Regions from separate parts of the Mesorhizobium sp. WSM1386 genome, predicted to be linked through region 2. Evidence: predicted binding sites of a transcription regulator. Region 2 holds the regulator's gene; the other holds the start of a gene.
The links. The regulator LexA, encoded in region 2, represses DNA repair genes until DNA is damaged. The targets are predictions, from matches to a motif close to TGTTCNNNNTGTGTTCNG.

Region 1: AC0NIH_RS27390 (PA0069 family radical SAM protein) is a predicted target of LexA. The motif match lies at 9,355-9,372, and genes of this name have one in related genera.

What each region holds. Positions count from the first base shown of each region.
Region 1 covers NZ_CM148373.1:5,556,266-5,571,809, forward strand. Annotated here, with positions in the region: gene AC0NIH_RS27320 (tetratricopeptide repeat protein) at 1-752, opposite strand, end outside; gene AC0NIH_RS27325 (DUF1284 domain-containing protein) at 896-1,345, opposite strand; gene AC0NIH_RS27330 (biotin transporter BioY) at 1,360-1,950, opposite strand; gene AC0NIH_RS27335 (GntR family transcriptional regulator) at 2,139-2,807, opposite strand; gene AC0NIH_RS27340 (polyprenyl synthetase family protein) at 2,917-3,933, opposite strand; gene AC0NIH_RS27345 (putative signal transducing protein) at 4,148-4,372, shown strand; gene AC0NIH_RS27350 (tRNA1(Val) (adenine(37)-N6)-methyltransferase) at 4,372-5,187, shown strand; gene AC0NIH_RS27355 (S49 family peptidase) at 5,267-6,130, shown strand; gene AC0NIH_RS27360 (membrane protein) at 6,272-6,457, shown strand; gene AC0NIH_RS27365 (4-(cytidine 5'-diphospho)-2-C-methyl-D-erythritol kinase) at 6,484-7,383, shown strand; gene moaB (molybdenum cofactor biosynthesis protein B) at 7,370-7,924, shown strand; gene AC0NIH_RS27375 (GFA family protein) at 8,027-8,500, shown strand; partial or broken gene AC0NIH_RS27380 (hypothetical protein) at 8,490-8,758, opposite strand; gene AC0NIH_RS27385 (glycosyltransferase) at 8,775-9,296, opposite strand; gene AC0NIH_RS27390 (PA0069 family radical SAM protein) at 9,447-10,601, shown strand; gene AC0NIH_RS27395 (ribonuclease HII) at 10,732-11,427, shown strand; gene AC0NIH_RS27400 (F0F1 ATP synthase subunit B) at 11,714-12,205, opposite strand; gene AC0NIH_RS27405 (F0F1 ATP synthase subunit B) at 12,216-12,815, opposite strand; gene AC0NIH_RS27410 (F0F1 ATP synthase subunit C) at 12,880-13,104, opposite strand; gene AC0NIH_RS27415 (F0F1 ATP synthase subunit A) at 13,192-13,950, opposite strand; gene AC0NIH_RS27420 (AtpZ/AtpI family protein) at 14,007-14,414, opposite strand; gene AC0NIH_RS27425 (cell wall hydrolase) at 14,671-15,544, opposite strand, start outside.
Region 2 covers NZ_CM148373.1:4,012,185-4,027,728, forward strand. Annotated here, with positions in the region: gene AC0NIH_RS19665 (ComEC/Rec2 family competence protein) at 1-1,796, shown strand, start outside; gene lexA (transcriptional repressor LexA) at 1,790-2,542, opposite strand; gene AC0NIH_RS19675 (GntR family transcriptional regulator) at 2,969-3,766, opposite strand; gene AC0NIH_RS19680 (ABC transporter substrate-binding protein) at 3,893-4,879, shown strand; gene AC0NIH_RS19685 (ABC transporter ATP-binding protein) at 4,938-5,717, shown strand; gene AC0NIH_RS19690 (ABC transporter permease) at 5,723-6,646, shown strand; gene kynU (kynureninase) at 6,665-7,912, shown strand; gene kynA (tryptophan 2,3-dioxygenase) at 7,917-8,753, opposite strand; gene AC0NIH_RS19705 (AMP-binding protein) at 8,750-10,375, opposite strand; gene AC0NIH_RS19710 (alpha/beta hydrolase) at 10,683-11,513, shown strand; gene AC0NIH_RS19715 (molybdopterin molybdotransferase MoeA) at 11,559-12,764, opposite strand; gene moaC (cyclic pyranopterin monophosphate synthase MoaC) at 12,764-13,246, opposite strand; gene trpC (indole-3-glycerol phosphate synthase TrpC) at 13,313-14,161, opposite strand; gene trpD (anthranilate phosphoribosyltransferase) at 14,165-15,175, opposite strand; gene AC0NIH_RS19735 (peptidyl-prolyl cis-trans isomerase) at 15,172-15,544, opposite strand, start outside.

The DNA of each region.
Region 1 (15,544 bases), 1.5 Mb from region 2:
TCCAGCTTGCCGGGCGAGAACGCCTCGGCCTGATCGAGCACCGATATCGCCTTGTCCTTGTCGCCCTTGCGGGCCAGGAACGAGGCATAGGCCTGTGCGTTGCGCATCCAGGTTTCGGGAGCCGCGCCGCCGGCGGCCGTATCCTGCATCGTCGCGGCGTAGATCGCCTCGGCCTTCTCGGGCATGTTGGAGGCATCGGCGATCAGCGCGCGGTGGAAGGACTTGAACAGGCCGAACCAGTCCGGCCCCTGCAATTTGTCGATCGCGGCCATTGCGTCGGCGGGCTGGCCGGCACCTTGTTCGGCCCAGCCGGACATGACGCCCGAGATCAGCCGATCAAGATCGGATTCCAGCGACAGCTTGAGCCAGTACTGCGCCTTGGTGAAGTCCTTCTTGTGGAAGGAATCGACCGCCAGCGCCAGGCGCGAGAAACGCTCGACGTCGGGCACTTCCTTGAGCTTGTCGGCATAGACCAGCGATTCATCGAAGCGGCCTTGCGCGATCAGCGACAGCATCAGGCTCTGCTGCAGCGCGGTGTCGCTTGGATTGAAGGCCAGGGCTTGCTTGTAGTAGGCGATGGCGCTGTCGAGGTCGTTGTCGCCTTCGGCGATCCGGGCCGCCAGATAGGCGCCAGAGAATGACGAGATCTTGACCGGCTCGGTGGATTGCTTGGCATAGGCCGGCAAAGCCGAGAGCGCCATGCCCGTCACAATTGCCAGCCTTGTCAGCCAGCGCGCACGTCCTTGCTGCATCGTATCCCTTTCAGCCACGCGCCGTCACCGCATCAGCGGAATCGGCGTAGACTCGATCTTTCCGGGCAAAGCATGTCCTTTTTGGGGTCGCGCTTCAATCCGCCTGAAATTCACAATCGGGTCACCCGATTAACAAACCATGGCTAGAAAGGACAGTTTTCCGTCTCGGCGGACCGCTGCAGCCGCGCATCGCGATAATTGCCGGCCGCAACGGTGCTGCACAGCTCGCTCCATTCGCAGCCTTCGCACGCCTTGCGCACGAGGCCGGTCGAAAATGCCTGCCGCATCCGTACCAGCGTGGCAGCGTCGAGATCGAGACGGGCGCCGGCGTGGATCGGCCGGGCCAGCAGATCCTCGAGGTCCCGCGCGGCCAGTTGGTCGCGTGCGGACGCGCTGTCGCGCAGGCAGTGCGGCTCGGGTTCGTCGAGCAACGGGGCGCAGATGTCGTCCGGTCCGGAGACGAAGAGGATGTCCTCGCCCCGGCTCAGGCGCTCCGCGATCCCGTCATAGTTGGCGGTGAAAGCGGGGCTGTATCCCTTGCCCACATAGGTGAGCAGGCAAAGGAGGTGATGGGCGCGCAGTCTTATCGTCACGGATTGGCTGATCGTCACGGATTGGCGGGCTTGGTCTTGCCGCGAAGCGCCATGAGCGTCGCGGCACCGAGCGCCGATTTGAGCAAGCCACCAACGATGAACGGCAGGAAGCCGAATGTGATGGCCTGTTCGGTGCCGATCATGATAGCGAGCCATGCCGTTCCGAGCACCAGACATGCAAGGTTGCCGAGCAGCATGGCGGCGAAGGCGAGCACCACCCTGTTGCCGTTCCAGCCGCGTTCGGCCAGCCAGCCGACAAGCGCGCCGGTGACCGGAAAAGCAAAGAGATAGCCGCCAGTCGGCCCAACGAAATGCTGCAGCCCGGCAGCCCCTCCGGCCAGAACCGGGAAGCCGGCCGCGCCTTCGACCAGCCAGGCGGCAATGGTGATCGCACCGAGCCGCCAGCCGTAGAGCGCACCAATAAGCGTCACGGCGAAGGTCTGCATGGTCACGGGCACAGGCACCATCGGCACTTGGATGTAGGAGGACAGCGCCAGGAACAGCGTGCCGAGCACGACGGCTCCGACCTGCCAGGCGAGCGAGCAATCCTGGAGCCGGAGCGGGCTGAAAGACGGCTTGCGGGACGCGAACGCGATGTCTGTCATGAGAATTCCTTCGACCGATTGAAATTATAGATAATTTCTGTTTTCGATCTATTATCGAATCCACATTTCCTCGGGGATAGCAAGCCTTCGCTGTGCAAAGGCAGCCAAAAGCATGCCGCGGCGTGCTTCAGGCCTGTTTGTCTTTATGCATGTCGTTCACCAAACCGGGGCCCGTTGGGCGACGTGCTTCAGCCGACGATGGCAAAGGCTTCGCGCGTCGCGCCGGAGGCCGTCCTGACCGGCTTGCGGCCAATCCATTGGACATGCCGCCCGAGCGTCGCGGCGGCGGATTCGGTGTTTCCCTGCCGCAAGGCGGCCAATATCGCCCTGTGGTCCTGATCGGTCCGCGTCTCCCACTCCGAGCGCCATGCCGCGAACAGAAAACGGGCACTGGCGGCGTGCAGGTCGTCGACGGTGGCGAGCAGGCGCGGCATGCCGCATGGCGCCAGGATCAGCCGGTGAAAGGCACGGTTGGCTTCTTCCCACGACCTTACGTCGCGGGATTTGTCGCCTGCCTTTGTCGCTTCCTCGGCGAGATCGAGAATGGCCGACGTCAGATGCGGCGCGGCATGGCGCAGCGCCAGCACTTCGAGAGCGGCTCGCATTTCGGCGACTTCCTTGACCTCGCCGAGATCGAAAGCCGCTACGCGCACCCCTCGGCGCGGCTCGCTGACGGCCAGCCCTTGCGCCTCCAGGCGGCGGAAAGCCTCACGCACGGGAACATGGCTGGTGTTGAATTCCTCGGCGATATGATCCTGCCGAAGCCTTGCCCCCGGCTCGATCGCGCCGGAGATGATGCGGTCCGCCAACGCCTTGCCGATGCGCACCGCGATGGTGTCGTCCGTGCCCTTTGCCATGTTTTATAGATAATTTGCGACGGGGCGGTTTGTCGAGACGGCGGGAACGGCTTTCACAGATTCTCCCCCTCAGGCACGAGCCAGAGGGAATTCCGTGAAAGACTGTCGCTCAATTCACCCGGCTGATGCAGAAATCGATGACGTCGATCAGCGCCGACTTCTGCGGCGTCTCTTCCAGCGGCGCCAGGGCATCACGGGCGATCTCGCCGAAATGGCGGGCGCGTCCGATCGTGTCGGCAATGGCGCCGTGGCGGGTCATCAGGCCGATCGCCTTTTCGAGGCCGGCGTCATCGACGACATTGTCCTCGATGGCGCGCTTCCAGAAGGTGCGTTCGGCCTTGCTGCCGCGCCGGTAGGCGAGGATGACCGGCAGGGTTACCTTGCCCTCGCGAAAATCGTCGCCGACATTCTTGCCGAGGTCCTTGCTGGTGCCGCCGTAATCGAGCGCATCGTCGATCAGCTGGAAGGCAAGGCCGAGATTCATGCCGTAGGAGCGCAGGGCCGCACGGTCGTTGCGGGTTGCCTGGGCGATGACGGGACCGACCTCGGCAGCGGCCGAAAACAGGGCAGCGGTCTTGGCCTTGATGACGGCGAAATGCTCATCCTCGGTGGTTTCGAGATTCTTGGCGGCGGCAAGCTGCATGACCTCGCCCTCGGCGATAATCGAGGCTGCGCTGGACAGGATGTCGAGGGCTTCCAGCGAGCCGACATCGACCATCATGCGGAAGGCCTGGCCGAGCAGGAAATCGCCGACCAGCACGCTCGCCTGGTTGCCCCAGATCATGCGGGCGGTTTTCTTGCCGCGGCGCATGCCGCTCTCGTCGACGACGTCGTCATGGAGCAGCGTGGCGGTGTGCATGAATTCGACAGAGGTGGCGAGCTTGACGTGGCCCTCGCCGCAATAGCCGAACATCTGGGCGGCTGCGAGCGTCAGCATCGGCCTCAGCCGCTTGCCGCCGGACGAGATCAGATGGTTGGCGACCTCCGGGATCATCTCGACGTCGGAGCCGGCCTTGGACAGGATCAATTCGTTGACGCGCCCCATGTCGGCTGCCGTCAGGTCGATGAGATCCTTGATGGACGCGGGTTCCCGCTTCCCATTTTCGATGTTGAGAACGACACCCACGACAATCACTCCCGTCTTGGTATAACGCGTGCGACGGCACCCTTAGTCCCGTATGGACTCTAGGGCGGCGGATACGGCCACGGCAAGTGGCGAATTGGCGCGGCGTCGATGACAGGCTGTCAACCGATACCGATTGGGCCGACACCGAGCCGGAGTGTGCCATGGAATCCGCGTGGCCGTTTACATCGGCGCCGCAAACTGAGAGTTTCGCCCGATGATAGAGCTGATCCGCACCAACGACGCCGTCATCATCTCCTTTGTCGAATCGCTGATGCGCGATGCCGGCATCGGCTGTTTCGTCGCCGACCAGAACATGAGCGTGCTCGACGGCTCGCTCGGCATCCTGCCGCGGCGCGTCATGGTCGACGCCGAAAAGGCCGACGCGGCACGGCGCATCCTGACCGATGCCGGCATCGCCAACGAGATACGCGGAAAATAATGTCGGCAGCCCCAGCCGCCCCTGCCCTTGACACCCTTGGTCCGGACACACCGGCCCACACGGTCGACGCCTTCCATCGCGGCCGGTTCTGGCTCGTGCAGCCCAAGCATGGCGGCCATCGCGCCGGCATGGATGCAATGATGCTGGCGGCATCCGTGCCATCCTCCTTTGGCGGACGCCTCGCCGATTTCGGCGCTGGAGCGGGAGCTGCGGGCCTCGCCGTGCTGTCGCGCTGTCCGGGTGCGGCGGCCGTGCTTGTCGAGCGCGCGCCGGAAATGGCGGCCTTCGCGGCGGCCACCCTTGCCCATCCCGGCAATGCGCATCTCAGCGATCGCGCGTCGGTGCTTGTCGCCGATGTGACGATGTCGGGCCGGGCACGGGCGGCGTCCGGCCTCGCCGACAATGATTTCGACTTCGTCATCATGAACCCGCCCTTCAATGCCCCCCGGGACCGGGCGACACCCGCCCCCCTGAGGAAGGAAGCCCATGTCATGGAGGACGGGCTGTTCGAAAGCTGGATCAGAAGTGCGGCGGCGGTGGTCAGGCCGCGCGGGGGGCTCGCGGTCATTGCGCGGCCCGAGCAGCTCGGTGCCATCCTCGATGCGATGTCAGGCCGTTTCGGCGATGCCGAGATGCTGGCCGTCCATCCTCGCCCCGACGCGGCGGCGATCCGCGTCGTCGTTCGGGCAGCGCTCGGGGCGCGGGGGAAGCTTGCCATCCGCCCGCCGCTGATGCTTCACTCGCTATCGGGCAATGGTCCCGACGAGCGCAGCGAAATGATCACCAACGGTCTCGCCTCGCTGTTCGGAGATTGAGCTATTCCTGGCCACCACATTGCCGTTGGCCGGGGAATCCCTACATGCCTGCAACCCATCGACCGGAGAGCCCACCCACGTGAAACGTCTTTTCAACCGCCTGCTGCCGAAATCCTGGCGCTCCACCGTCGTCACCATTCCGGTCATCCGGCTGCACGGCACCATCATGGCCGGCGGCGGTCCGTTCCGGCCGAGCCTGTCGCTTGCCTCCACTGCCGGCCTGATCGAGAAGGCGTTCTCCTTCGAAGCGCCCGCTGTCGCCATCTCGATCAATTCGCCTGGCGGCTCACCGGTGCAGTCGCGGCTGATCTTCAAGCGCATCCGCGACCTGGCGACCGAAAAGAACAAAAAGGTGCTGGTCTTCGTCGAGGATGTGGCGGCTTCGGGCGGCTACATGATCGCGGTCGCCGGCGACGAGATTTTCGCCGATCCGTCCTCGATCGTCGGTTCCATCGGCGTGGTCTCGGCCTCGTTCGGTTTTCCGGAGCTGATGAAGAAGATCGGCGTCGAGCGGCGTGTCCACACCGCCGGACAGAACAAGGCGGTGCTCGATCCGTTCAAGCCGGAGAAGAAGGAGGACGTCGAACGGCTGAAGGCACTGCAGCTCGAGGTGCACGAGACCTTCATCGATCTGGTCAAGGAGCGGCGAGGCACCAAGCTGAAGGACGATCCGGACCTGTTCACCGGCCTGTTCTGGACCGGCAAGAAGGGCCTGGAGCTTGGCCTTGTCGACGCGCTCAGCGACATGCGCACGGTGCTCAAGACCCGGTTCGGGGCGAAGACCCAGCTCAGGCTGATCACCGCGCCGCGCGGCTTCCTCGGCCGCTTCGGCCTGTTCGGCTCGAGCCAGGGCTTTTCCGCGCCCGATATCGCCGCCGCCGCTGCCAGCGGGGTGATCGATGCGGCGGAAGAGCGCGCGTTGTGGGCTCGGTTCGGGCTTTGAAAACCGCGTAAAACCGTCTAGCATAGGTGCCTTGAAGTCTCGTGCCTGTCGTTTTGCCAAAGCCGAACACATTTTTGGGCGACATGCATTAACCGACCCGACCGGCCGCCTTCGCCGGCCCAGCGTGGGAGGAGTTTTGACATGCCGCAGATCATTTTCTTCACCGTCGTTGGCGTCGCCGCCTATTTCGGCTACCGCACATTCGTGCGCGAAGCCGAGCGCGTGACGGCCAAGGTGCGGCGCACCGAAAAGCAGGCGGCCAACGGCGCGATGGGAACGCTGGTCAAGGATCCCAAGACCGGCGAATACCGGCTGGCCAAGGACTGAGCATCATCTCCCAAACGACTGACGCCGTGGACACCGACATCGGTTCGCGTACCTGGCATGCGCCCGCCAAGATCAACCTGGCGCTGCATGTCACGGGAAGGCGCGCCGACGGCTATCACCTGATCGAAAGCCTGGCGGTGTTCACGCGTTTTGGCGACCGGGTCGAGGTCGCGCTCGCCGACAGCGACGATTTCACCGTGTCCGGGCGCTATGCGCCGGAGGTTCCCCTCGACGCCGGCAATCTGGTGTTGAAGGCGCGCGATGCGCTGCGAGGAGAGGCCGGACCGCACAAGACCCCGCCTGTCGCCATCAAGCTTGAAAAGAACCTGCCCGTCGCCTCCGGTGTCGGCGGCGGATCCAGCGACGCGGCGGCGGTATTGCGCGGCCTGGCGCAGGCATGGGGTCTGGACATCGATGGCGCCGGGCTGGCGCGGATCGGTCTTTCGCTTGGCGCCGATGTGCCGATGTGCCTGGCGGCCAGGCCGCTGGTCGCGCGCGGCATTGGTGACGAGCTATCGATGGTGCCGGACGTCTCGGCGCTGGGGCTGGTGCTGGTCAATCCGGGCATGCCGGTCTCGACGGCGGATGTCTTCGCAGCGCTTTCCCGCCGCGACAACGAGCCGTTGCCGCCGTTGCCGCGCGGCATCGATTTTCACAGCCTGCGCAACTGGCTGGAACTCACCCGCAACGATCTCCAACCGGCGGCGCTGGCGATACAGCCCGCCATAGGCCGGGCGCTTTCATGGCTCGATAAGGCTGGATCGGGTTTTTCACGCATGTCCGGTTCGGGCGCGACGTGCTTCGGCCTGTTCGAGACCGGCAATGTCGCCAAGCGCGCAGCGGCCGAGATCCGCGGCCGCCAGCCCGACTGGTTCGTCGCGGCGACGCGCAGCATCGCATCGGAGGGCGCTGATGGCCAGAACTGACGAGAGCCGTTCCTTCGTTCCGGTGCGTGTCGCGGTGCTGACCGTTTCCGACACACGCAGCCTCGCCGACGACAAATCCGGACAGACGCTGGCCGACCGCATCACCGAGGCCGGCCACATCCTGGCCGCCCGCGACATCGTCACCGACGACCGCGACAAGATCCGCGACAAGGTGCTCGGCTGGTCGAAGGACGCGGCGATCGACGTCGTCATCACCACCGGTGGAACGGGCTTTACCGGGCGTGACGTGACGCCGGAGGCGCTGGAACCGATCTTCGAAAAGCGCATGGACGGCTTTTCGGAAGTGTTCCACCGCATCTCCTACGACAAGATCGGCACCTCGACGATCCAGAGCCGGGCGACCGGCGGCGTCGTCAATGCCACTTTCGTCTTCGTACTGCCGGGTTCGCCCGGCGCCTGCAAGGACGCATGGGACGGCATCTTGAAGGCGCAGCTCGACTACCGGCATATGCCCTGCAACTTCGTCGAGATCATGCCGCGCCTCGACGAGCACCTGCGGCGCGGCAAATCAGCTCCGTAAAGCCGAGGCCAGGCGCTGGTTTCACGTCGCGTTTGCCAGGCAAAAGGCTGCCCTCGCCTTCGAAAGACCATTCCAAACCCGATGCCGGAGGAAGTACCCTTCGTGGCGGCGGCCCTTGCCGTTGACGACGAGGCGGAAGCGATGACTGTGCACGCCGGCGGATGCCATTGCGGCAACATACGCCTTCAATTTTCAACCGAGCTCGACCCGTCGCAAATCGAAGTCCGTGCTTGCCAATGCGCGTTTTGCATCAAACATGGCTCGCGCGCCGTTGCCGATCCGAACGGCCAATTGATCGTCTCGGTCGAGGACGACGCCCGGTTGCACAGATACCGGTTCGGATTGCGCACCGCCGACTATTTGATCTGCCGGGACTGCGGCGTCTATGTCGCGGCGGTCACCACCGACGGTGGGGATTCAAGGGCGATCGTCATCGTCAATGCCCTGGACGACCGGCTGCGGTTCAGCCGCGAGCCAGCCGCCATGGACTATGATGCCGAGAGCAGGCAAGGCCGCATTGCCCGGCGACAGGCACGCTGGATGCCTGTGGAGATCCTGTCCGCTTTCAGCGGATGACCGGTTCGCCGTGAAACCGCCGGCGCGAAGGCGCGGATACGCCGATGTCGACTTCCGTCATCAGCCGCGGCGTGCGCGCCGGCACGGTGCCCATGTGCAAGCCGACGGGTCCTCGACGAAGCCGAGGCCAGCTTCGCCGGTCAGCGTCACCGGGCTTTGCTCGCCATAGACGTCCAGGACCTCCATGGCGGGATGGCCGACCAGCAGGGTCAGCTGATGTTTGGGGGCGCGGCGATTATGCCTGCCCCTGACGTAGACAGCAGCTGCAAAAGAATCACTTGCGCGATTCCCGCTTCGCCGGCGCTACCCAGATCTCGGCGTCGAGCTTCTTTGTCGCCAGGCCGCGTGCAAGCGCCTCGGCACTGCCGGCGTGCTTCGACAAGGACGCTGCCTGCCGCTTGCTGATCACCAGTCCGTCGGCCAGCGCGCGATTTCCCGAAAACACCCGCGCCAGGAACGGCACACGGCTGCCGCGTGAGCGCGAGAACCGCGCCGCCATCGTTTGCCGGGCCGTGTGGGCGACGACCGCTTCGGTCCAGCCATCCACCAGCCTGGCGCCCGGCTCCAGCAGCAACAGCCAGTCGCCCTTGGCCTGCCTGATGCCGGCGGCAACACCGCCGCTCGCCACATAATGGCAGCCGGCATGTTCGGCGACATGGTGCGTCTGGTCGGTGGAACCGATATCGCAGACGACGACCTCGCGCACCACGCCCTCGACGGCGCCGCCAATCAGCGAACCGAGCGTGCGGGCGAGAGCCTCCTCGTCATTGCGGGTTTCGATGAGAACACTGAGCATCATCAGCCGAATAGCGGAAAGGCGGACGCGACGCCAGTTTTTGCAGCGCACCATAGAAAGTTCTTGCTTTGTTCTCATCAAGGAAATAGGAATAATTTCATGAGCAGAGCGATTCGACACAACATGGACAGTCCCTGGGAGCGGGCCAAGATGGAACCGATCATGCGCGCCGACATTGCGGCTTTCGGAGCAGGACGCGCCGAGATGGCCAATGCGATGATCGAGCAGAGTGGCATGCGTATCCGTCCGGATCGCAACCGCGGCCGGTCGGCGGGCATCAATCCGTCCGGCCGGTTCGAGCCGGTCACTCGGCATGTCTTCGATGATGGCTGGAGTTCGCTGGAGGAACTGCCGCCGTTCAAGACCGAGGTGCAGGTGGAAAAGCCGCGCACCATCATCACCCGCAACGAATCGCCCGACATCTCCTTCGACCGCTCGATCAACCCCTATCGCGGCTGCGAACATGGCTGCGTCTATTGCTTCGCGCGGCCGACCCATTCGTTCATGGGCCTGTCGCCGGGCCTGGATTTCGAATCCAAGCTGTTCGCCAAGCCGGACGCGGCGCGGCTGCTCGACAAGGAGCTGTCGAAGGACGGCTACCAGCCGCGCACCATCGCCATCGGCACCAACACCGATCCCTACCAGCCGATCGAGAAGCAGTACCGGATCATGCGCGAGATCCTGGAAGTGCTGGAGGCGCGCGGCCATCCGGTCGGCATCGTCACCAAATCCGCTTTGGTGACGCGCGACATCGATATCCTGTCGCGCATGGCCGAGCGGGGGCTCGCCAAGGTGGCCCTGTCGGTGACGACGCTCGACCGCATGCTGGCGCGCACGATGGAGCCGCGCGCATCGACGCCGACCAAGCGGCTGGAAGCGATCAGGCAGCTTTCCGATGCCGGCATTCCGGCTTCGGTCATGGTGGCGCCGATCATCCCCGGCCTGACTGACCAGGAGATGGAACGGATCCTCGATTCGGCGAGTGCCGCCGGCGCGCGCGAGGCGGGTTATGTCGTGCTGCGCCTGCCGCTGGAGGTCAGCCCGATCTTCAAGGACTGGCTGCTGCGCCACTATCCCGACCGCTATCGCCACGTGATGTCGCTGATCCGCTCGATGCGCGACGGCAAGGACTACGATTCGGAATGGGGCAAGCGCATGAAGGGCGCCGGACCCTATGCCTGGCAGATCGGCCGGCGCTTCGAGATCACCGCCAAGCGGCTCGGCCTCAATGCCGAACGGCGCACGCTGCGAACCGACCAGTTCGTTGCAGCCGGAAAGGACCAGGAGCAGTTGATGCTGCTTTGATCTTCCTTTTTCGCTTGTGAAATCCCGTCCGGCCTGCCCCGGCCAGCAGACGGTGCCCTCCCGGTCCGGCGCCCCACCCGACCCGGAGGGACTTGCGGAGAATCGGAACCGATGCGAACCTCGCCGCAACATGGCTCGCGCGCGTTCCGATTCTCCGCTTCTCTTCGAAATTGTCGAGAAACCCGATTTCTCCTTCGAGACAAAGGCGATGGCCGATGGCCTGTGGCCAGTGGCAGGGATGGACGAGGCTGGCCGTGGCCCGCTGGCCGGGCCGGTGGTCGCTGCGGCGGTGGTGCTCGACCCAGCCAACATTCCCGAAGGCCTCGATGATTCCAAACGGCTCAGCCATTTGCAGCGCGAGGCATTGTTCCTGCGCATTCTGGGCTCCGCGCAGGCGATCTCGATGGCCTCGATCAGTGCCGAGGGCATCGATGGCAGCAATATCCTCAAGGCGAGCCTTGAGGCGATGCGACGCGCGCTGGTCGGGCTGTCGGTTCGGCCTAAGCTCGCGCTTGCCGACGGACGCGACGTGCCGCCGGGGTTGCCGTGCGAGGGCCGCGCATTGATCAAGGGTGACCAACGCTCGCAATCGATCGCCGCTGCCTCCATCGTCGCCAAGGTCATGCGCGACCGCATGATGTGCCGTTGCGGCAGCCATAACGACCGCTACGGATTCGAGGTGCACATGGGTTACGCCACGGCCCGGCACCGCACGGCCATCGAGGCGCACGGCCCGGTCGCGCGCCTGCATCGCGTGTCGTTTTCTCCGTTCAGGCTTGGTGGCGCCGAGGTGGTTGAAGAAGAGAGCTTCGACGGGTTGGATTGAGCGCCCGCGACGGTAGCTGATCTCCCCCCTTGAGGGGGAGATGTCCGGCAGGACAGAGGGGGGCGCTGTCCCGCCAGCCTATCAGCCAGTTGCGCCCAGGTTCCCCGGATAATTCGCACCCGACGCAACCGATGAAAATCGAACTGCTGGCGTTCCTTCACGCCCCCCTCTGCCCTGCCGGGCATCTCCCCCACGAGGGGGGAGATCGGCAGCGTTGGCATCGACGCACAACAAAAAAGCCGCCAGGTTTCCCAAGCGGCTTTGATTGGACTGCGTTCGCTAAAGTCTAGTTGAGCTTTGCCTTCACGTCCGCCAGCGAAGCCTTGAACAGATCGGCTCCGGCCTTGACGTCGACCTTGGCGGCGAGCAGCGCGCGGGCGGCCTCGACGGCAATGTCGACGGCGCTGGCGCGGACTTCGCTGATGGCGTCACGCTCGGCCTGGCCAATCTTCTGCTCGGCCAGCGCGGTGCGCCTGGTAACATAGTCTTCGGTCTTCTTGTGCGCTTCGGCGGCGAGCAGATCGGCCTCGCGCTTGGCGGCCGCGACGATATCGGCTGCCTCCTGCTCGGCTTCCTTGCGCTTGCGCTGATATTGGCCGAGCAGTTGCTGGGCTTCCTCACGCAGCTTGCGTGCCTCGTCGAGTTCGCTGCTGATGCGCATGGCGCGGGCATCGAGCGCCTTGGCGATCAGGCGGGGCACCTTGATGTAGACGGCGATGGCCAGGAAGATGACAAGGGCTATCGTTGCCCAGAGCGTCGCGAGAGATGTAGCGTCCATGATGCGCTCCTTACCGGGCCACGGATTTGACCGCGGCCGCGATCTCGGCCTTGCTGGCCTTGCCGCCGACCAATGCTTCGACGATCGCCGAAGCGGTGTCCTCGGCGATGCTGCCGACTTCCTTCATGGCGTTGGCCTTGATGGAAGAAATGCGCGCCTCGGCCTCGCCGAGCTTCTCGTCGAGCGCGGCCTCGATCTTCTTGCGCGCGGTGTCGGCTTCCGCCTTGGCCGCATCGGCGGCCTGCTGGCCGATCGAGTTGGCGTTCTTCTTGGCTTCCGCCAGTTCCTGCTCGTAAGCAGCAACGGCGGCGTCGGCCTCGCCCTTCAACTTGGCGGCCTGGTCGAGATCCTGGCTGATGCGGTCGTTGCGGACATCGATGATGCCGCCGACGCGCGGCACCACGACCCGCTTCAGGAAGAGGTAGAACAGCCCAAAAGTGATCGCCAGCCACAGAAGCTGCGACGGGAAGGTCGCAGGATCGAACGGCGGAAATGTGCCGTGCGCTTCCGCAGGCACGCTGGTGCCGGAATGCGTGTCGCCTTCCGTCGCAGCGTGGCTGGTATCGGCTGATGGCGCGGACTCTTGCGCGAAGGCAGATGTCACGAACATGGGCTATCCCCAGATATCAGGCCCGCCGCTTGCGCGGCCGGCCTGTCCAATCTTCCCAGTGCTCTCAGCCGAACAGGGCCAGAAGCGCGATGAGAAGCGAGAAGATGCCCAGAGCTTCGGTCACGGCGAAGCCGAAGATCAGGCGGCCGAACTGGCCATCGGCAGCCGACGGGTTGCGCAGTGCGCCCGAGAGGTAGCTGCCGAAGATGTTGCCCAGGCCAATGCCCGCGCCACCCATGCCCAGGCAAGCGATGCCGGCGCCGATGTACTTTGCTGCTTCTGCGTCCATTTGTTCAACTCCTTTGGATCTGAAATTCCGTTGCGATTTCCATCCGGCGCCAATGTTGGAAACCTTGGACCGGAAACTCTTGGGGCCTTAGTGCCCGGGATGCAGGGCGTCGTTGAGATACATGCAGGTCAACACCGCGAAGACGTAGGCCTGCAGGAAGGCGACCAGCAATTCAAGCGCCGTCAGCGCCACCGCCATGGCCAGCGGCAGGACCGAGCCCGCGACACCGACCGCGCCGAGCGCGGAGAGGCTGACGACGAAGCCGGAGAACACCTTGAGCGTGATGTGGCCCGCCAACATGTTGGCGAACAGACGAACCGAGAGGCTGACCGGGCGCGATACGAAGGAAATGACCTCGATCAACACCACCAGCGGCAACAGGAACACCGGCACACCATGCGGCACGAACAGTTTCAGGAAACCGAGGCCATGCTTCATGAAGCCGTAGACCACCACGGTTCCGATCACCAATGCGGCGAGGCCGAAGGTGACGATGATGTGACTGGTGACGGTGAAGAAATAGGGGAACAGGCCGAGCAGGTTGGCGACCAGAACGAACATGAACAGCGAGAACACGAAGGGGAAGAACTTCATGCCTTGCGTGCCGGCGGCGTCGCGCAACATATTGCCGACGAACTCATAGGCCATTTCGGAGATCGACTGCAGCCGGCCGGGAACCAGGCTGCGGCTCGACGTCGTCAGCAGCAGGAAGGCCGCGGCAACGACCACGGTCGCGACCATGAACAGTGCCGAATTGGTGAAAGACAGGTCATAGCCGCCGATGTTAATCGGAACCAGCTTGATGATATTGAACTGGTGGATCGGATCGACCTTGTCAGCTGCCACGTTCTAACCCCGTCAATGCCGCGTACGGCCAAATTACCATTGCCGCGCGAGCCCGGCTATTTGCTGTCGTCTCGGCCAGGGCGCGATTGGTTGCCCTTTCCGAATTCGGCCACAACGCCCGCGGACCGCATGACATTGAGCACGCCGGCGCCAAACCCAAGCAGCAGGAAAACGATCAGACCCCACGGCGATGTCCCCGCCATACGGTCGATGATCCAGCCGATGCCGGCGCCCACCACCACGCCAGCGATGAATTCACTGGAGAGTTTGACCGCCTGGCCGTATCCGGCCGCACTGCCCGCTTTCGCGTCGTCTTTCCCCTCGAGCCGGTTCGGCAGCCTTGTCGCAAGCGATGCTTCAAGTTCACGCCGACGTCGCTCAAGATCGTCGTCACGGATGTCAGGTTCATGCTGCTTGCCGCGGCCGGTTTCTCCGGTTCCGTCTGGCCTATTTTTATTGGCCATCGTAACCCCCCTGCCCGGTCAGACCGTCACCGTCCGTCCGCTTGTAAAGTCGCCGGCAACATAGTTAGAGGGTTTGCGCCCGTCAAGCCACGGGCGGAAGTTCATTGCCATGTATTTTAGGCAATAAAAACAAGCAATTAGCGAGGTGCGACATCGTGCCCGCCGCAAGGATGGGGATGCATTGCGCGAATCCCCCCGGCAATGGGTCCCTGATCGATCGCGTGGCCGCCCGAAAAAGACCGGCGACCGACGCCACTCAGCTCCAGCCGCCACTATAGGTGCGGTAGAAGATATGCAGGCCGATCTTGGTCATCTTCTGCATCGTGCGCGCCCAGCCGGGATGGACGTACTGGGCGTAGTAGTGGGTCGACGATCCGACCTCCGGGATGAATATCTTGCCGGCGGTGACGGCCATGGCGATGTCCTGGGCGGTCTTGTAGGCGGCAGGACTGTCTATGCGCTTCTTCCTGCCGTCACACGCGAATGAGAACTGGCAACGGTTGAACCAGCTGTCGTTCTGGTAGACGACCCCGCAGATCGAATTCGGATAGGCCGGGTTGCGGACGCGGTTGAGGATGACCTGGGCGACGGCAGCCTGACCGCGCACGGATTCGCTCCTCGCCTCGAAGTAGATGCCGTTGGCCAGGCATTTCTGCTCCGGCTTGGAAAAGACGCTCTCAGGCAGCGGGTTCTGGATCCACGAGTGGTCACCCTTGACCATCGGTGGGATGAAGCGGCCGCTGTTGGGCTGCTCGTCCTGCAGCAGGGCTTCGAAGGGTGAGGCCTTGGCATAGTCGGGCTCGGATTGCGCATAGGCCGTCGCCAGCACATCCGGATGATCGTTGTTGACCAGGGCGGCAAGCATGGTCGGCACGCCGGGATCAGGCTTCTTGTCCTCACGCGCATGGAACGCCGCGGCGATCTGGATTTCCTTGCCTTTGATCTGCGGCTTGGCGAAGGCCATCTTCAGGCCGCTGTCCATGCTGGGCCGCATCAAGGACGAGGTCCGCTGGAAGATCGACCCGGCGTTGAAGTTCTTCGGCGGGGCAACGGGAGAGACCTGGACGATACGGCCCTTCTTGTCGCCACGCACGACGCGAGCTTCGTCGGGCGTGGCGCCGACCTTGCCG
Region 2 (15,544 bases):
TACCGCCGGAAATGACCGCCGGCTCCCTTATTACCGGCTATGCCAAGCTGTTGCCGCCGACCGGTCCGGTGCGGCCGGACAGCTATGATTTCTCCTTCGACAGCTATTTCGCCGGCATCGGTGGCAGCGGGTTCTTTCTCGGCAATCCAAAAGTCGTTGCAGCCGACGACGCTGGCATGCCGCTGTCGGCCCGCCTTTCATCAGCGATACAGAACGCCCGCGAAGCCATTGCCGACCATATCAGGGGCAGCGTCGGCGGCGCAGAAGGCGAGATCGCGGCGGCGTTGATCGTCGGCGTGCGCGCCGGCATCCCCGACGAAATCAACGAAGCGATGCGGCGCACCGGCATCTATCACATCATCTCCATATCGGGACTGCACATGGCGCTGGTCGCCGGCACCATCATGGGGCTCCTGCGCGGCGCCTTCGCGCTGTTCCCGGACTTTTCCGCGCGCCGGCCGGTGAAGAAATACGCGGCCGCGGCCGCACTGTTGTCGATCGCCGCCTATCTCGTCATCTCCGGCGTCGTCGTCGCCGCCGAGCGCAGCTTCATCATGCTGGCGGTGATGCTGATTGCCGTCCTGTTCGATCGCGCGGCGCTGACCATGCGCAATCTGGCGATCTCGGCGATCGCCGTCATCCTGGTTTCCCCGCATGAGGTGGTCGGACCGAGCTTCCAGATGTCGTTCGCCGCGACCGCGGCCCTGGTTGGCGCCTATGCCGGCTGGGCGGATCACCGGGCGGGAAAAACGAGGCCACCGCCGCCGAAGCGCTCCTTGCCCGGCTTCCTGACGCGAAAATTCCTGCTGGCGACAGGCGGATTGGCCATGACCTCCATCATCGCCGGCAGCGCCACGGCGCTGTTTGCCATCTGGCATTTCCAGCGGGTGTCGCCGCTCAGCCTGTTCGCCAATCTGGCCGTCATGCCGATCGTCTCAGTCGTGATGTTCCTGGCCGTTGCCAGCGCGCTGCTGATGCCGTTCGGCCTGGATGCGCCATCCCTTTACTTGATGGGCAAGGGCCTGACCGCGATGATCGCCATTTCGGCGTGGATATCGGAACGCTCTCCGGTCGATGCGGTCGGGCTCATCTCACAGCAATCCGTTCTGCTGGTGGCAATTGCCCTGGTCATCGCGACGATGGCGACGACGTGGCTGCGGCTTGCAGCGCTTCCATTCGCGCTCGCCGGCTTGCTGGTGGTGTCCGACACGCGCACGCCGGATGTGCTGGTCTCGGAAGACGCGCGGCTGGTCGCGCTGCCGATCGGCGGTGGCGAACTCGCGGTCAGCCGGGCCCGGCCGAACGAATTCACCGTCGACAACTGGAAACGCGCGCTGAGATCCGAAACCATTATCCTGCCGGAGATGTTCGACAAGGCGGATGGACAATTCGATATTGCCGATGCCGTCAGCCTGCCGCCGGGAGCGCCGTTCTATTGCACCGACGGTGTCTGTCTCGCCAGGCACCCGTCCGGTGCGATCATAGCGCATGTCGAAGACCGCAAGGATACCTGGAAGGCCTGTGGCTTCGCCGACCTGATCATCGTCAATGACGCAACGGCCTACGACGCCTGCCACAATCCGCTGGTTCTCGTCGTCACCAAACGGCAGCTCGCCCGCAAGGGCAGCGCGGCCATCTTCTTCGACCGCCAATCGGCCACCGGTCCGCCAACCATCAGCTTCGCGGTGGACAGCCCGTATCGGCCCTGGCACGCGCAGCGAAAATTTTCGCGCGAGGCGAGGGGCCTGCAGCCCTATCGCAAACCTGACAAGCCAAGTGCCGTGCCGGCTCAGTAGCGCCTGATCAGCCCGACGAGCTTGCCCTGCACCTTGACCCTGTCCGGCCCGAAGATGCGCGTCTCGTAGGCCGGATTGGCGGCTTCAAGCGCAATCGAGGCACCCTTGCGGCGGAACCGCTTCAGGGTCGCTTCCTCCTCGTCGACCAAGGCCACGACGATCTCGCCCGGGCTCGCCGTATCGGCGTTGCGGATAATGACCGTGTCGCCATCGAAGATGCCGGCCTCGATCATCGAGTCGCCCTTGACCTCCAGCGCATAGTGCTCGCCGCCCATGATCATGTCCGGCGGCACCGAGATGGTATGCGTCTGATGCTGGATGGCATCGATGGGCACACCGGCAGCGATGCGACCCATGACCGGGATGGACACCGCTGGAACCGCATCGTCGTCGTTGCCGGCAGCGGCAAAGCGCGACGGTGCCGGCTTGATCTGGCGGCCGAGGCTGCCCTGACCGAGACCGCCTTGGCCGAGACTTCCCTGGATGACACTTGGAGAGAATTTCTTCGCCGCGTTGAGGCCCGGCGCGATCGAATCGGGCAGCCGCAGCACTTCCAGCGCACGCGCCCGGTTGGGCAGCCGGCGAATGAAGCCGCGTTCCTCCAGCGCCGTGATCAAGCGATGGATCCCTGATTTGGAGGCGAGGTCGAGCGCCTCTTTCATCTCGTCGAAGGAGGGCGGAATACCGCTTTCCTTGAGCCGTTCATGAATGAACATCAAGAGTTCATGTTGCTTGCGTGTCAGCATGGCGGCCCCCAAGGCATCTGGACAAGGTTTTGATCCAGAATGGTTCTGATCCAGAATCGAAAAAACAAACCCAGAACAAACACTATCTGTTCCAGTTGTGTTCTGCAACCGTTTAAAGTTTAGTGAATTTGGTAAGAGGGCCGTAATCATTTGCAGGGCCGGACAGGCCGGAAATCGGGGATTTTCGCCCGTTGCCGCCCGTCGCCCGCATTGAAATGTCTTGGTTAATAGCCTGCGGCCAGTCTTGCGACATGGCTCGGCATCAGCCGACGGCAGACCCTGGCGAGGCCGATTTTCGCGCCTGCGATCGGCTTGCCTGCCGTGAACGAAACGAAATCAAAACGCCAACAATCGCCGGTTTGGAAGCAGGTACCGATCGCGGCTTCTGCAATCTCGTCGAGCGTCGGACGATGAGGAGGTGCCGAATCATCCGGCAACCGCTTTCAAGCTGCCGGCGCGCGCGACGTCCTTGTTCGCGTCGCCGTCCTCGCTGTGGACATAGACGTGCAGCGTATAGCCGATGTGGGCCGTCATCAGCGCTTTTGCCCGCTCGACGTCGAGGTCCAGGGCGGCTTCCATGATCGCCGTGTGGTGCTCGATCGCCATCGCCCCGCGCAGCGCGTTCATGGCCTCTTCGTAGCCATCCTTGAGGCCGGCCGCGGCTCGCAATGTCGGCGCCAGCCCAAGAAAGCGATGATGCCGGCGCAGCTGGTCCGAGATCGTCGAGCGAAACCGCAACAGCCAGCTGGACGTCGCGGCACTCAGCAGCGCCGCGTGAAAAGCCTCGTGGTTCTCGTCCCACTGGTCGACGGCGGCATCCGAGGGATCGTCCACCGCGGTCTTGCAGCGGGCGAGCCGGTAGTGCGCGGTGACAACCGCGTCTTCCCATTTCCGGCCGCCGTTCTCCATCGATTCCTGGAAGAGCGGTATCTCGACGACCATCCTCGCGCGCGCCAGATCCTCAAGTTCGGCGCGGGACACGGGGGCGACCGCAAAGCCGCGATTGCTGATGGCGGTGACCAGGCGTTCGGCTTCGAGGCGCGACAACGCTTCGCGCAGCGGCGTCCAGCCAACTCCATAGGTGCCGCGCAGGGCGCTGAGCTTGAGCGGGGCGCCCGGCATGAGACGGGTGGTGAGGATATCGCGCCGCAGAAGCTGGTAAGCAGCTTCCGTCTTGGTGGAGTTCTTCTGGTCCTGCATCGCGATCCATTCGTTCTCTGCCATTGGAGAAATTATATATGATGGCGAGTGATGGCAAGAATTATATATAATGTTTGACATGCGCCGATGGACTGACCATGATCGCTGGAGGTGCCCCGAAGCGGCGCTGATCAAATCTGGGAGGAAATGATGTTGAAGTCGAAGTCCGCTTGGCTGTCGGGATTGGCCCTGGCCGGTGCATTGATGGTCAGCGCCGGCAGCGCCGCGGCCGATCAGATCCGTATCGGCATCGCCAATTTCGGCGAGCATCCGCAATTGAACGCCGCCATAGCCGGCTTCAAGAAGGCGCTGACGGACAATGGCTTCGTCGAGGGCAAGGACGTCGTCTACACGGAGAGCCATACTAATTTCGATGCATCGCTGGTGCCGCAGATGATCGCCAAGCTGCAGGCCGAGCAGCCCAAGCTGATCTACACCATCACCACGCCGGTCTCGCAGATCGCCAAGAAGGCACTCGCGGGCTCCGGCATTCCGATCGTCTTTGCCGCGGTCACCGATCCGGTGGCGGCCAAGCTGGTACCGTCGTGGGACGCGGGAGACGAAGGCATGACCGGCGCCAGCGACCTGCAGGATGTCGCCGCCGTAATGGCCTTCACCAAGAAGCTGTTGCCGAACGCCAAGCGCTTCGGCGTGCCGTACAATCCAGGCGAGGCCAATGACGTTGCCCTGGTCGAAAAGATCAAGGCGGCGGCGCCCGCGGCCGGTTTCGAGGTCGTGGAGGTCGGCATCGACAACGTCAATGACATCCAGCAGCGCATCGCCTCGCTCGCCGGCAAGGCCGACGTCATCTACGGCCCGGCTTCGAACCTGATCCAGCCGGCGATCGCCGCCGTCTCCGCGGCCGCTCGCCAGGCCGGCATCCCGGTCGTCAACTCCGATGACAGCGCGGTCCGCAACGGCACCGTACCGGCAAGCTTCGCGGTCAATTACACGCAGGTCGGCGTCAACGCCGGCAACATCGCCGCCGAGATCCTCAAGGGCAAGGATCCGAAAACGATCGCGCCATCGCGCCCGGCCTACACGGATCACATGGCAACGATTTCCCGCAAGGCGATGGCCGCGTTCGGCATCGAGATACCGGCTTCGATGGCCGATTGCGGCTGCATCGTCGACTGATATCGGGACTGAAGGGTGACGGCGGGGGCGCCGTCACCCTTCAGGTCAGGGAGGAACGATGCTCGAGATCCGATCCGCGCGCAAAGTATTCTACAGGGGCCAGGCCGACGAAAAGATCGCGCTGGACAGCCTCAGCCTGTCATTGGCGACTGGCGAGTTCGGCATCGTCATCGGCTCCAACGGAGCCGGCAAGAGCAGCATGCTCAACGCCATTTCCGGAGCTCTGATCCTCGATTCCGGCAAGATCCTGATCAACGGCGCCGATGTGACAAACATGCCGGTGCACAAGCGCGCCGCCAAATTGGCGCGGGTCTTCCAGGATCCGATGCGCGGCACCGCCGCCAGCATGACGGTGGCGGAGAACATGCTGCTTGCCGATCTGCGCAGCCACAAGCGCACCTTGCGGCAAGGGCTGAACGCCACACGGCTCGCCTCCTACAAGGAGCGGCTGTCGATATTGGGCCTCGGTCTTGAAAATCGCCTCGACACGCGCGTGGACCTGCTCTCGGGCGGACAGAGGCAGTCCCTGTCGCTGATCATGGCGGTCGGCGGATCACCTGATTTATTACTGCTCGACGAACATACCGCGGCGCTCGACCCGCGTACGGCCGAGATCGTCATGCAGGCGACGGTGCGCGCCGTCAGCGCGCTGAAGCTGACCACACTGATGGTGACCCACAACATGCAGCACGCCGTCGACTATGGCAGCCGGGTGATCATGCTCGACGCGGGCCGGGTCCTGCTGGAAGTCACCGGCGAGGAAAAGGCTAGGGTCACGGTTATCGATCTGATCGGCCATTTTTCCGTCAAGACCGACCGCATGTTGTTGGCGAGCTGATCCCCATGGGCTTTATTGAGGAAGTTCTCTCCAGCTTCATCGCGATCATGCCGGTCACCCTGGCGCAAAGCCTGATCCTGGCCTTTGTCGTGCTCGGCATCATGATCCCGTTTCGCATGCTGAATTTTCCCGATCTCACCAGCGAAGGCGCGTTTCCGCTGGGCGGCTGCGTCTGCGGCGTGCTTTTGGCTGCCGGAGCAGCGCCGGTGACCGGCATCCTGGTCGCATTCATCGTGGGTTTCGCGGCGGGCTGCTGCACCGCCTTCATCCATCTGCGCTTCCGTATCCACACGCTGCTTGCCGGTATCCTGATGATGACGATGCTCTACAGCATCAATCTTCGCATCATGGGGAAGTCCAATCTCTCCGTCTTCGGTTCGCCCGCGGTGTTCGACTGGGTACCGTTCGCGCGGCCGGGTTTTCCGGCCAGCAAGATCGTCGTTGCCGGTCTTCTGGCGCTCGTCGTCTTCGTGGCGCTCTACATGTTCTTCAGGACCGAGAAAGGGACCGCGGTGCGCGCCGTGGGCGCCAATCCTGATATGGCCGAGGCGCAAGGCATCAATGTCTGGGCGGCGACCATCGGCGGCGTCGGGCTGGCGAGCGCGTTTTCGGCGTCAAGCGGCGCGCTGATGGTGCAGTCGCAGGGTTTCGCCGACGTCAATATGGGGCTGGGCATCCTCATCAACGGACTGGCCGCGCTGATGATCGGCGAGGCGGTTGTCGGCAAGCAGACGGTCTGGCGCCAGCTGCTGGCGCCCTTTGCCGGCGCGATCATCTACTACCAACTGGTGTCGTTCTGCCTTGCCGCCGGCATGCCGCCTCCCGATTTGAAGCTTGCCACGGGCCTGTTCGTGCTCGCCATGCTTGCTCTGCCAAGCCTCAAGCGCAGCCGGGGACCCGCGCCGGCTCGCGAAGCCATTCGTGAATAATCGAGGACATCACCAATCATGAACGCAACGCTCGACCTCAAGGCCGTCGAAGCCATGGATGCGGCGGATCCGCTACGCGCCATGCGCGACCGGTTCACATTGCCGGAGGGTGTGATCTACCTCGACGGCAATTCGCTGGGAGCAGCGGCGCCTGCGGTTTTCAACGAGCTGCAGAAGGCCGCGACGCAAGAGTGGGCGCAGGACCTCATTCGTGCTTGGAACACCGCGGGCTGGTTCGACATGCCGGTCGCGCTTGGCGACCAGCTCGGCCGGCTGATTGGCGCCGCCCCGGGCCAGACGGTGGTCTGCGACACGACTTCGATCAACATCTACAAGGTGCTGCATGCCGCACTCGGCATGCGGCCGGACCGGTCAGTCATCGTCGCCGAGGGCGACAGCTTTCCGACCGATCTCTATATGGCCGAAGGCGTCGCCTCGACTCGGCCGGGTACCGTGCTGCGGCTCGAAGGCGTCGATGCGCCTGATATCGAAGAGCTGATCGATGAGCGCGTCGCGGTCATCCTGGTCAACCACGTCAATTACAAATCCGGCCAGTTGCGTGACATGGCCGCGCTGACACGTAAGGCCCATCAAGCCGGCGCGCTGATCGTCTGGGATCTCTGCCACACCGCCGGCGCCTTGCCGGTCGAGCTCGACAGCGCCAATGCCGATTTCGCCATCGGCTGCACCTACAAATATCTCAATGGCGGTCCGGGCGCTCCGGCCTTCATCTATGCCGCAAAGCGTCATCACGGCGATGTCCACCAGCCGCTGAGCGGCTGGTGGGGCCATGCGCGGCCGTTTGCCTTCGAACAGGGTTTTGCCGCCGGCAGCGGCATCCGGCGCTTCCTGTGCGGCACGCAGCCCGTGCTTTCGATGCGGGCGCTGAAAGGGGCGCTGGATATCTGGGACGATGTCGACATGACAGCGGTGCGCACGAAGAGCATTGCGCTGACCGATCTTTTCATCCAGCTCGTCGAAGCAAGATGCGGTGCCTATGGCCTCGAACTGGAGAGCCCGCGGGACGGCAATCAGCGCGGCAGCCAGATTTCCTTCATGCATCCGCATGGCTACCAGGTGATGCGGGCCTTGATCGAGCGCGGCGTGATCGGAGACTTCCGCGCGCCGTCGACTATCCGCTTCGGCTTCACGCCGCTCTATGTCGGCTACAGAGACGTCTGGCAGGCGGTCGAAGTGCTGGAGGACATCTTGCGCTCTGAAGCTTGGAAAGATGCGCGATTTGCGGTCAAGACGGCGGTGACTTGAGAAACTAGAGCCGGGTGCGGACCGTCCAGAGTTCCGGGAACAGCACGACCTCCAGCATCTTCTTGAGATAGGAGGCGCCCGACGTGCCGCCGGTGCCGCGTTTCAGGCCGATGATGCGCTCGACCGTGGTGACATGGTTGAAGCGCCAGCGGCGGAAATAGTCTTCGAAATCGACCAGCTTTTCGGCCAGTTCGTAAAACATCCAGTAGCGCTGCGGGTCGCGATAGACGGTCTGCCATGCGACCAGGACCGCCTCATTCTCGGTCCGGGTTTCGCGCCAGTCGGTCCGCCCGGCGTCGGCGCCGATGTCGAAACCGTTACGCGCCAGAAGCAGCAACGCTTCGTCATAGAGTGACGGTTCCGCCAGGATCGCCTCCAGCTTGCCGCTGAGGTCCGGACGGTGCTTGTGGGGCCCGAGCATTGCAAGGTTGCGGTTGCCGGCCATGAACTCGATGGCGCGATATTGCCAGGACTGGAAGCCCGAGGACTGGCCGAGCGCATCGCGGAACTCGGTGTATTCGCTGGGTGTCATCGTGCGCAGCACGTCCCAGGCATTGTTCAACTGCTCGAAGATGCGTGCGACGCGCGACAGCATTTTGAAGCTGGGCTCGAGCCGGTCGGCACGGATGGAACGGATCGCGGCACCGATTTCGTGCAAAGCGAGCTTCATCCAGAGCTCGGATGTCTGGTGCTGGATGATGAACAGCATCTCGTCATGCGCCGACGACAGCGGCGTCTGCGCCTCCAGCACTTTCTCCAGTTGCAGATAGTCGCTGTAGGACATGCGTTCCTTGAACGACATCTGGGCGCCTTCGGACGCTGGATCGTAGGGCTCGCTCAATTGACGGTCTCCGTGCGCAGCCGGAAGCGCTGGATCTTCCCGGTCTGGGTCTTGGGCAGCGCGGTGATGAATTTCACCGATCGCGGGTATTTGTAAGGTGCGATGGTGGCCTTGACGTGGTCCTGCAGGCGCTTGACGGTCAACGCGTCCGGCGCCACGCCTTGCACCAGCACGACATGCGCCTCGACGATCTGGCCGCGCTCGGCATCGCCGGCGCCAATGACAGCGCATTCGGCGACATCGGGATGCGACAACAGCGCCGCCTCGACCTCCGGTCCGGCGATGTTGTAGCCGGCGCTGACGATCATGTCGTCGGAGCGGGCGGCGAAATGGAAGAAACCGTCTTCGTCCTGGGTGAACGTATCGCCGGTAAGGTTCCAGCCGTCGCGGACATAGTCCTTCTGCCTGTCATCGGCCATGTAGCGGCAGCCGGTCGGTCCACGTACCGCAAGCCGTCCGGTCGCGCCGCGCGGCACTTCACGCATCTCGTCGTCGACGATGCGGGCCTCGTAGCCGCCGACCGGTTTGCCGGTCGATGCAGGCTTCATGTCGTCGAAGCGGTTGGAGATGAAGATGTGCAGCATTTCGGTGGCGCCGATGCCGTCGAGGATCGGCTTGCCGGTCTTCTTCGTCCACTCCTCGAAGACCGGAGCCGGCAATGTCTCGCCGGCCGACACGGCGACACGCAGCGACGACAGGTCCGCCCCTTCGTCCATGGCCTTCAGCATCGCGCGGTAGGCAGTCGGCGCGGTGAAGGAGATAGTCGCTTTGTAGGTTTCGATGATGTGGATCATGTTGGGCGGCGTCGCCTGCTCCAGCAGCGTCGCCGCCGCGCCGAAGCGCAGGGGAAAGATGGCAAGCCCGCCAAGGCCGAAGGTGAAGGCGAGTGGCGGCGAGCCGACAAAAATATCGTCCGGCGTCACCTGCAGGATTTCGCGGGCATAGGCGTCGGCGATGATCAGGAGATCGCGGTGGAAATGCATCGTCGCCTTCGGCACGCCTGTCGTGCCCGAGGTGAAGCCGAGCAGGGCGACATCGTCGCGGCCGGTGTTGACGGCGGTGAAGGTCACCGGCTTGTCGAGCGCGGCGCGATCGAGCTCGGCATCATGGTTGGCGGTGCCGTCGAAGCCGATGACCTGTTTCAGGAACGCGCTGTCCTTGGCGCAGGCGGTCATCTCGTCCATCAGCCTGGTGTCGCAGAGCGCGGTGGTGACCTCGGCCTTGTCGACGATCTTGGAGAGCTCGCCGGCGCGCAGCATCGGCATGGTGTTGACGACCACGGCGCCGACCTTTGTGGCGGCCAGCCAGCAGGCGACCATTGCAGGGTTGTTGGCGGAGCGGATCAGCACCCGATTGCCCGGCTTGACGCCATAATTCTCGACCAGCGCATGGGCGAGCCTGTTCGTCCAGTCGGACAGCTCCTTGTAGGTGCGGCGGCGGCCGTTGCCGATCAGGGCGGTGTGGTCACCAAGTCCCTTCTGCACCAGCCTGTCGGTCAGTTCGACACCGGCATTGAGGTGTTCAGGATAATCAAAACCGTCGAGCAGGATATCGGGCCATTGTTCCGGCGGCGGCAGGTGATCGCGCGTGAACGTGTCGATATGCGCTGAAGGCCCCAGCATCTCGCCGCTATCCTATGTGCTGCCTGGCCAATGCGCGAGGCATGAGGCCGAAGGCGGTTAATCTGTCGTTCCTGTCTTTCGTGGAGGTTTCGTGCCGCCGATTGCTCGATCATGCCATCCAGAAAGGATGAACATCCGCAGATGGGCAGCACAGCAGACCTCCCATTTTGCCGACTGTTCCGGAGGCAGGATCGCACCAGTCGAAATTTGTTTCAAGCCTAAAATGTTTTGCGCTGGAGCATTGACGCGTGGCATGGTGGCCGCCATTGCTAGCGCTGAAACGATGCCGCTTCGGGGGAGGGTGCCGATGATCGAACATCGCATTGCCGATTGGAACAATGCCTACGCCAACGGCGCGAATATCGCCGGTAGCGACCGGTGGCCCGCCGCGTGGGCGAAGCCGGCGCAAGCGTTTCGTGATGCGCTGTCGGCGCAGGGTCGCGCAAGGTTCGATATCGCCTATGGCGATAGACCGCGCAACCGGTTCGATCTTTTCCTGCCCGATGCCGCTCCCAGGGGGCTCGTGGTGTTCATCCATGGCGGTTACTGGCTGGAGTCCGAAAAGAGCGGCTGGTCGCACCTCGCCAAGGGCGCGGTCAGCAGCGGCTTCGCCGTGGCGATGCCGTCCTACACGCTGTGCCCGGACATACGCATCGCCGGCATCGTCAGCGAGATCGGCGCGGCGATCGGCAAGGCAGCGGCTATGGTCGAAGGACCGCTGATGCTGACCGGCCATTCGGCCGGCGGCCATCTTGCCACCCGAATGGTGACCACGACCATGCCGCTGGCCGCCGATGTGGCAAGGCGCGTACGCCATGTCGTTTCGATTTCGGGCCTGCATGATTTGCGTCCGCTGATGCGTACCGGCATGAACGAGGCGCTGGCAATCGACGAGCGCGAGGCGCTGACTGAAAGCCCGGCGCTGCTGCGGCCCATGGATGGCGCTCGCATCACCTGCTGGGCCGGCGGCGGCGAGCGTTCCGAATTCCTGCGCCAGAATGCGTTGCTGGCCAACATCTGGACCGGCCTTGGCGCCACGACCAGCGCCGTGGTCGAACCAGATCGGCATCATTTCGATATCGTCGATGGGCTTGCCGATCCGGCGCATCCGCTGACGCGGCTCTTGATCTCGGAATAGCCGAGATCTTTTTGGACCTATATCAGCAGCTTATATGGCTATTCTTCAGCGTAGCATCAGCACGTTGCAGGTGTCACCGGCAGTGCATGCGGGGGCGAAGGGGGCGCGCACGACAAGCCCGTTGGCGTCGGCCAGCATCCGCAGCATCGAAGAATCCTGGATGCTGAATGGGGTTGCCACCAGCCCGCTGTCGTCTTCCCTGACCACCGCCCGCACATAATCCTGGCGCAGATCATTGGCGGCCATTGCGGCGCCCAGCCGGGCCTGGCGGATGTCCTGGCGATGATCGCGGCCGCCAAGCCTTGCCAGAAGCGGCTTCAGGAACAATTGCGAACAGACCAGGCTTGCCACCGGGTTGCCGGGCAGGCCGATGCATCTGATGTCGCCGAGCCGGCCGAACATCAGTGGCTTGCCGGGGCGCATGGCGATCTTCCAGAAACCGAGCGTCATGCCTTCGCCGGTCAGTACGTCATGGGTCAAATCGTGGTCGCCGACCGAGGCGCCACCCAGCGTGACGATGACATCGGCGCCAGCGGCGACAGCTTTCCTGACCAATGCCGCGATTGCGTCCTTGCGGTCGGCGGCAATGCCGAGATCGAGCGCGCGGGCGCCGACTGATTGCGCCGCCGCGGCGACGCCATAGGCGTTGGACGAGATGATCTGGTCCGGCCCGAGCTCGCTGCCGGGCGCCAGCAACTCGTCCCCGGTGGCAATGATGGCGACCAGCGGCCTCTTCACCACGCTCACCCGGGGATGATTGGCCGATGCGGTCAGGGAAAGCGCCGCCGGATCCAGCACCCGGCCTCTTTCCAGCAGCACATCGCCTGTCGAGAAGTCGAGGCCGACGCGGCGGATGTTGCGTCCCTCCGCAGTGGGTTCGATGACTTCGATATCGCCGCCGCCGAGATCGCGGACATTTTCCTGGATGACGATGGTGTCGGCGCCATCAGGCAGCGGCGCGCCGGTGAAGATGCGTACCGCCTGGCGCTTGCCGACCGTACCGTCAAAGCCGCGCCCCGCCGGCGCCATGCCGATCACCGAGAATTTCGATGGCACCGGGGCCATGTCGGCGGCGCGCACCGCATAACCGTCCATGGCCGAGGCGTTGAAAGGCGGCTGGGTGCGAAGCGCCACGACCGGCTCCGCCAGCACGCGATCGATCGCCTCGAAAAGAGAAACGCTCTCGCCGGCCAAGGGCGCTGCGCCGTCCAGCAGGCGCTCGAGCGCCTCGGCGACCGGAAGCAGCGCCATCAGGCGCCCACCTTGTAGTCGCCGGACTTGCCGCCGGTCTTTTCGACCAGCCTGATGCCGGAAATGACCATGGCGCGATCGACGGCTTTCGCCATGTCGTAAATGGTCAAGCAGGCCACGGAAGCGGCGGTCAGCGCTTCCATCTCGACGCCTGTCTTGCCGGTGACGCGCGCCAGAGCGGTGACTTTCAGCCCAGGCAGGGCATGGTCCGGCTCGATGTCGACGGAAACCTTGGTCAAGAGCAGCGGATGGCAGAGCGGAACAAGCTCATGCGTCCTCTTCGCCGCCATGATGCCGGCGATACGCGCGGTGCCGAGCACGTCACCCTTCTTGGCGTTGCCAGCGAGGATGGTCTTCAGCGTTTCGGGCTGCATCGAGACGAAACCCTCGGCGATCGCGGTGCGGGTCGTCTCTTGCTTGTCGCCGACATCGACCATGTTGGCCTCGCCTTGCGCGCCGAGATGGGTGAGGGCGGCCGCCATCGTCAGACTGCCATAGAGCGACGTGCGTCCATTTGGACGCACAAAGTACGCTCTATCACTTTGAATCTATGCATCGTGCTCTCCGAAAATCGATTCCGATTTTCGGGCCGATGCATCCAACGCCTTGCCCGTCAGCAGCAGGCGCGTCGCCGCGGTGACATCCTCTTGCCGCATCAGGCTTTCGCCGACGAGGAAGGTGCCGATGCCGGACTTCTGCATCCTGAGGCAATCGTCATGCGTGAAGATACCGCTCTCGCTGACCAGCAGCCGGTCGCCCGGCACCATCGGCGCCAGCCGCTCCGAGATCTTAAGACTGGTTTCGAACGTTCTCAGATTGCGGTTGTTGATGCCGATCAGCCGCGATGACAATTTGACCGCACGCTGCGTCTCGGCCTCATCATGCACTTCGATCAAAGCATCCATGCCGAGTTCGGATGCGGTCGCTTCCAATTCGCTCGCCAAAGCATCGTCGACGCTGGCCATGATGATCAGGATGGCGTCCGCGCCCCAGGCGCGGGCCTCATAGACCTGGTAGGGATCGAACAGGAAATCCTTGCGCAGCGCGGGCAGGGCGGTGGCTGCCCGTGCCCGGGTGAGGAATTCCGGCGCGCCCTGGAAGGATGGTGCATCGGTCAGCACGGAAAGGCAGGCGGCGCCGCCCTTTTCATAAGCCTGTGCCAATGCCGGTGGATCGAAGTCGGCCCGGATCAGCCCTTTGGACGGGCTCGCCTTCTTGATTTCGGCGATCAGGGCGAAGTTGCCGGATCCGCGCTTCGCCTTGAGTGCGGCGAGAAAACCACGCGGTGCGTCGGCATCCTTGGCTCGTGCCTTGATCTCCGCCAGTGGTGCACGCGCCTTGGCGGCGGCGATCTCGTCGCGCTTGTAGGCTTCGATCTTGCGCAGAATGTCAGACACGGTTCACCCGTTCGAGATTTCGACCAGCCGGTCAAGCACCTGCAAAGCGCGGCCGCTGTCGATGGCCTGCGCGGCGAGCGCAATGCCGTCGCCCAGCGTCGTCGCCTTGCCCGCAATCACCAGCCCGGCGCCGGCATTCATCAGCACGGTGTCGCGATAGGCGCCGGCAGCTCCCCCCAGCATATCGCGCAACGCGCTGGCGTTGTAGGCGGCGTCGCCGCCCCGGAGATCGTCCTTGGTATGGCGCTTCAGCCCGACCTCTTCGGGGGTCAGCGTGAAGCTGCGGATTTCGCCGCCAACCAGTTCGGCAACCTGCGTCTCACCGGTGGTGGTGATCTCGTCATAGCCATCGCCATGGGCGACCCAGGCATGTTCGGTGCCCAGCGCCTTCAGCGTCTCGGCCACCGGCATGACCCATTCCGGCAGGAACACGCCGACCATCTGCCGCTTGACGCTGGCCGGATTGGAGAGGGGCCCGAGCAGGTTGAAGATGGTGCGGGTGCCGAGCTCGACCCGGGTCGGGCCGACATGCTTCATCGCCGGATGGTGCGCGGGTGCGAACATGAAGCCGACGCCCGCCTCGTGGATGCAACGGCCGATGAACTCGGGCGAGAGGTCGATCTTGACGCCAAGCGCGACCAGGACATCGGCGGCGCCGGTCAGCGAGGACAGGCCGCGATTGCCGTGCTTGGCGACCGGGACGCCGCTGGCGGCAATGACGAAGGCCGAGGCTGTCGAAATGTTGACGCTATGGGAATTGTCGCCGCCGGTGCCGACGATATCGATCGCGCCTGGCGGCGCCTCGACGCGAAGCATCTTGGCGCGCATGGTGGCGACGGCACCGGAGATCTCACTCACCGTCTCGCCGCGCACGCGCAGCGCCATCAGGAAGCCGCCGATCTGCCCGGGGGTCGCGTCGCCTGACATGATGATGTCGAAAGCCTCGCGCGCTTCCTCGAAGGAAAGCGCGCTGCCGGTCGCGACCTTGGCGATATGGGTTTTCAGCGCGCTCATCTTGTCGAGGCTTGGGCGACGGCGGCCTGGTCGACGCGGACGTCGTACTGCGTCTGCAACTGCGCCACCAATTGGTCGAGCAGATCGTCCGACATGCCGGAGGTGAAGGATTTCTGCGCGTCCTCCGGTACCGAGCTGGCATCGGCCCCCGCTGGTTCGAACACTTCGGCGACCTTGAACAGGATCTGTCCGTCGCCGGTGGGCGAGGGGATCAACCCGGTGCCGCCTTCGCCGACGCCGAACATCACGGCAGCGCCTTCCTTGCCGAAGTCCGCATCGTCGGCTTCACGCTTCAGACCGCGCTTGGTCTGCTTCTCCAGCTTGAGCTCACCTGCGATGACGTCCAGCGTGGCGCCGGCCTTAAGCCGC